DNA from 2 places in the Streptomyces sp. NPDC005784 genome. Region 1 is predicted to be linked to the other one. Evidence: predicted binding sites of a transcription regulator. Region 1 holds the regulator's gene; the other holds the start of a gene.
What was found. The regulator HrcA, encoded in region 1, represses chaperone genes, less so after heat shock. The targets are predictions, from matches to a motif close to TTNGCACTCNGNNNNNCNGAGTGCNAA.
Positions count from the first base shown of each region.

Region 2: a site for HrcA is predicted at 1,384-1,410, ahead of groL (chaperonin GroEL). Genes of this name have one in related genera too.

Region 1 is NZ_JBIAIQ010000006.1:271,845-274,241, forward strand. Features, by position in the region: gene dnaJ (molecular chaperone DnaJ) at 1-855, opposite strand, end outside; gene hrcA (heat-inducible transcriptional repressor HrcA) at 856-1,872, opposite strand; gene ACFYR3_RS13685 (MBL fold metallo-hydrolase) at 2,051-2,397, shown strand, end outside.
Region 2 is NZ_JBIAIQ010000019.1:12,774-15,170, forward strand. Features, by position in the region: gene groL (chaperonin GroEL) at 1-1,258, opposite strand, end outside; gene ACFYR3_RS26785 (cold-shock protein) at 1,698-1,901, opposite strand; gene ACFYR3_RS26790 (MoaD/ThiS family protein) at 2,344-2,397, opposite strand, start outside.

The sequences.
Region 1 (2,397 bases):
CAGTGGCACCTTGGTGCCGAGGGACGCCGCCGTCATCGGGAGGGTGACCGTGCAGTGCAGGTCGTCGCCGCGCCGCTGGAAGGTCGAGTGCGGCAGCTCGTGGATCTCGACGTACAGGTCGCCGGCGGGGCCGCCGCCGGGGCCGACCTCGCCCTCGCCCGCGAGCTGGATCCGCGTGCCGTTGTCGACACCGGCCGGGATCTTGACCGTGAGGGTGCGACGGGACCGGACCCGGCCGTCGCCCGCGCACTCGTGGCACGGGGTCGGGACCACGGTGCCGAAGCCCTGGCACTGCGGACACGGCCGTGAGGTCATGACCTGGCCGAGGAACGACCGCGTCACCTGGGACACCTCGCCGCGACCGCGGCACATGTCACAGGTCTGCGCGGAGGTCCCGGGCGCTGCGCCTTCGCCGTTGCAGGTGGCGCAGACGACGGCCGTGTCGACCTGGATGTCCTTCGTGGTGCCGAAGGCCGCCTCGTCGAGCTCGATCTCCAGCCGGATCATGGCGTCCTGGCCCCGGCGGGTGCGCGAGCGCGGTCCGCGCTGCGACGCCGTGCCGAAGAAGGCGTCCATGATGTCCGAGAAGTTCCCGAAGCCACCCGCGCCGAAGCCGCCGGCGCCACCGCCGCCCTGCTGGGACAGCGGGTCGCCACCGAGGTCGTAGACCTGCTTCTTCTGCGGGTCCGACAACACCTCGTACGCGGCGTTGATCTCTTTGAACCGCTCCTGCGTCTTCGGATCGGGATTGACGTCCGGGTGCAGCTCGCGAGCGAGCCTCCGGAACGCCTTCTTGATCTCGTCCTGGGACGCGTCGCGGCGCACGCCGAGTACGGCGTAGTAGTCCGTGGCCACTTAAGACTCCGCCAGGATCTGTCCGACGTACCGTGCCACCGCTCGTACCGCTCCCATCGTTCCTGGGTAATCCATGCGGGTCGGGCCGACCACGCCGAGTTTGGCTACTGCCTCGCCGCCCGAACCGTAGCCGACCGAGACCACGGACGTGGAGTTGAGTCCCTCATACGCGTTCTCGTGCCCGATTCGCACGGTCATGCTCGAATCCCCGGCCTCTCCAAGCAACTTGAGGAGCACTACCTGCTCCTCCAGTGCTTCGAGCACCGGCCGGATGGTGAGAGGGAAGTCATGTCCGAATCGCGTGAGATTGGCGGTACCGCCGATCATCAGCCGCTCCTCGGTCTCCTCGACGAGTGTCTCCAGCAGTGTGGAGAGCACCGTCGAGACCGTACCCCGGTCCTCCGACTCGAAGGCGTCCGGGAGGTCCTGGACGAGCTGCGGGACGTCCGCGAAGGGGCGGCCCGCGACCCGGCTGTTGAGCCGGGCCCGCAGATCCGCCAGTGACGTCTCACCGAACGGTGCCGGACTGTTGATCATGCGCTGCTCGACCCGGCCGGTGTCCGTGATCAGCACGAGCATCACCCGCGCGGGGGCGAGTGACAGCAGCTCCACATGGCGCACGGTCGAGCGGGTCAGCGAGGGGTACTGCACGACCGCGACCTGCCGGGTGAGCTGCGCGAGCAGCCGCACGGTCCGGCCGACGACGTCGTCGAGGTCGACGGCGCCGTCCAGGAAGTTCTGGATGGCCCGTCGCTCGGGCGCGGTCATCGGCTTGACGCCGGCGAGCTTGTCGACGAAGAGCCGGTATCCCTTGTCCGTGGGGATGCGCCCGGCGCTCGTGTGCGGCTGGGCGATGTAGCCCTCGTCCTCCAGGGCGGCCATGTCGTTGCGGACGGTCGCGGGCGAGACGCCCAGCCGGTGCCGCTCGGTGAGCGCCTTGGAACCGACCGGTTCCTCGGTGCCGACATAGTCCTGGACGATGGCGCGGAGCACCTCGAGCCTGCGTTCACTGAGCATCGCGCACACCTCCAGAAGTCGACTCGGTGGTCTTCGTGGCCTTCGTGGCTTTCGTCTGGCACTCGGCACACGGGAGTGCCAGCGTTCCCCGGCCCAGTGTACGGCGGTGAGGCACGACCCCGGCAAGGGCGGGCCTGCGATGTCGTGCACGGCACCCGGTCACCGTTAGCGTCGCCGCATGAGGCTGACTTGGGAAGAGCTGGGGTGGGAAAGGGTGGCGCCCCGGGTCGGGCGGCGGCGACTTCCGGACTGGGACTGCACGGTCGGGCTCGTCGTCGGCGAGGGCGCGGCGCTGATGATCGACGCGGGATCGAGCCTCGCGGAGGGCGCGCGGTTGCGCCGGGAGGCGCAGACTCTGACCGGGCACCGTGTGACCCATCTCGCGCTCACCCACCCGCATTTCGACCATGTCTTCGGCGCCGCGGCGTTCGCGGGCACGGAGATCCTCGTCGCGGGCGGCTCGGCCGAGGTGTACGAGAACGGTCGCGGGGAGCTGTGCGCGGACGCGGTGCGCAACGGTCTCGA
Region 2 (2,397 bases), on a different contig from region 1:
CCTGGAGCAGGGCCACGCCACCACCGGCGACGATGCCCTCCTCGACGGCCGCCTTCGCGTTGCGAACGGCGTCCTCGATGCGGTGCTTGCGCTCCTTGAGCTCGACCTCGGTGGCGGCACCGGCCTTGATGACGGCCACGCCGCCGGCCAGCTTCGCCAGACGCTCCTGGAGCTTCTCGCGGTCGTAGTCCGAGTCCGAGTTCTCGATCTCGGCACGGATCTGGTTGACCCGGCCGGCGACCTGGTCGGCAGAGCCGGAGCCGTCGACGATCGTGGTCTCGTCCTTGGTGATGACGACCTTGCGGGCACGGCCCAGCAGGTCCAGACCCGCGTTCTCCAGCTTGAGGCCGACCTCCTCGGAGATGACCTCGCCGCCCGTGAGGATGGCGATGTCGCCGAGCATGGCCTTGCGGCGGTCACCGAAGCCCGGAGCCTTGACGGCGACGGACTTGAAGGTGCCACGGATCTTGTTGACGACCAGGGTCGACAGAGCCTCGCCCTCGACGTCCTCGGCGATGATCAGCAGCGGCTTGCCGCCCTGCATGACCTTCTCGAGGAGCGGGAGCAGGTCCTTGACGTTCGCGATCTTGGAGTTCGCGATCAGGATGTACGGGTCGTCGAGGACGGCCTCCATACGCTCCATGTCGGTGGCGAAGTACGCCGAGATGTAGCCCTTGTCGAAGCGCATACCCTCGGTGAGCTCCAGCTCCAGACCGAAGGTCTGGGACTCCTCGACGGTGATGACGCCTTCCTTGCCGACCTTGTCCATCGCCTCGGCGATGAGCTCGCCGATCTGGGTGTCGGCGGCGGAGATGGAGGCCGTGGAAGCGATCTGCTCCTTGGTCTCGACATCCTTGGCCTGCTCAAGGAGGGCACCGGAGACGGCCTCGACGGCCTTCTCGATACCGCGCTTGAGAGCCATCGGGTTGGCGCCGGCGGCGACGTTGCGCAGACCCTCGCGCACGAGCGCCTGGGCCAGCACGGTCGCCGTGGTCGTACCGTCGCCGGCGACGTCGTCCGTCTTCTTGGCGACTTCCTTGACCAGCTCGGCGCCGATCTTCTCGTACGGGTCCTCGAGCTCGATCTCCTTGGCGATGGAAACACCATCGTTGGTGATCGTGGGCGCGCCCCACTTCTTCTCGAGGACGACGTTGCGGCCCTTGGGGCCAAGGGTGACCTTGACGGCGTCGGCGAGCTGGTTCATCCCGCGCTCGAGACCGCGCCGTGCCTCCTCGTCGAACGCGATGATCTTGGCCATGTGAAGTGGTCCTCCCGGACGGGGTGGATTTCTCCGGATCGTGCCCGCGCCCGCGACGGACGGCCTGCAAGCCTTGTGGTTCCTTGCCCCACAGGCCCGCGGGCCTCACTGGCCCGATCCAAGTTCTGTCACTCTCACTGGGAGAGTGCTAACGCCAATGATTAGCACTCGACCCCGTCGAGTGCAAGGTGTGCTCGCGAAGCGAGCTCGTTGAGGGGTGGCGGTCGGGTGACGGGCCGGCGCAAACGCCTCTCCTGAAAACGGGCCCCACGAGCAGCCTCCACACGGGTGCTGGGCGTAGGCCCCGCACGGGGGCGCTCGCGGGCGCGCGGGCGCGCACGAGAGAGGGTAAGACCGCCGGGGACGCACGAGGGGCCCGCATCCCTGGTGGGATGCGGGCCCCTCGGCGTGAGTGCGTCGGTGGCCGTTCGCGCCCGGACTAGACGGCGAGTTTGACCATGTCCGCCTGCGGACCCTTCTGGCCCTGCGAGATTTCGAACTCCACTCGCTGACCCTCTTCAAGGGTGCGGTAGCCGTCCATCTGAATCGCGCTGTAGTGCACGAAGACGTCCGCACCACCGTCGACCGCGATGAAGCCGTACCCCTTCTCCGCGTTGAACCACTTGACGGTGCCCTGAGCCATGCCTAACTCCCCTATTACTGGCCCTTGCACAGATCCACACTTCGCGGATCCGGGTCAGACCTCACCCCCCAAACGGTTGGGGGTGTGCGCCGGAACGCGTCGACCGCGGCTGAATGTATCTGTCCAACTGCCGTCTGCAACAGGTCAATCGGACGAGAATTCTGGGCATGGCTGATCAATGATATGCGGAGAATCCGCAAGGATCCGGGGCAAGTCGGGCCCCGTAAATGCCATAAACGGCCCATAAAGGGGAGGCAGTTTGGCTACTTCTTGTCGGCCGCCGAACGGGTACTCATATGCGTCCGGCATGAAACCAACATCGAAATCGAAGTCGCTTCCCCAACTGTAGCGCGCTCAACCATGCAGAATTGCCCCCTCCGTTTCTCTCACGGAAGGGGCAATTCTATGAACTCAGCGTGTTCGGCATTACCGAGGGTAACGATCAGCCGCCGGCGACGGCCGGAATGATCGAGACGCCCACACCGTCCGGGGTCGC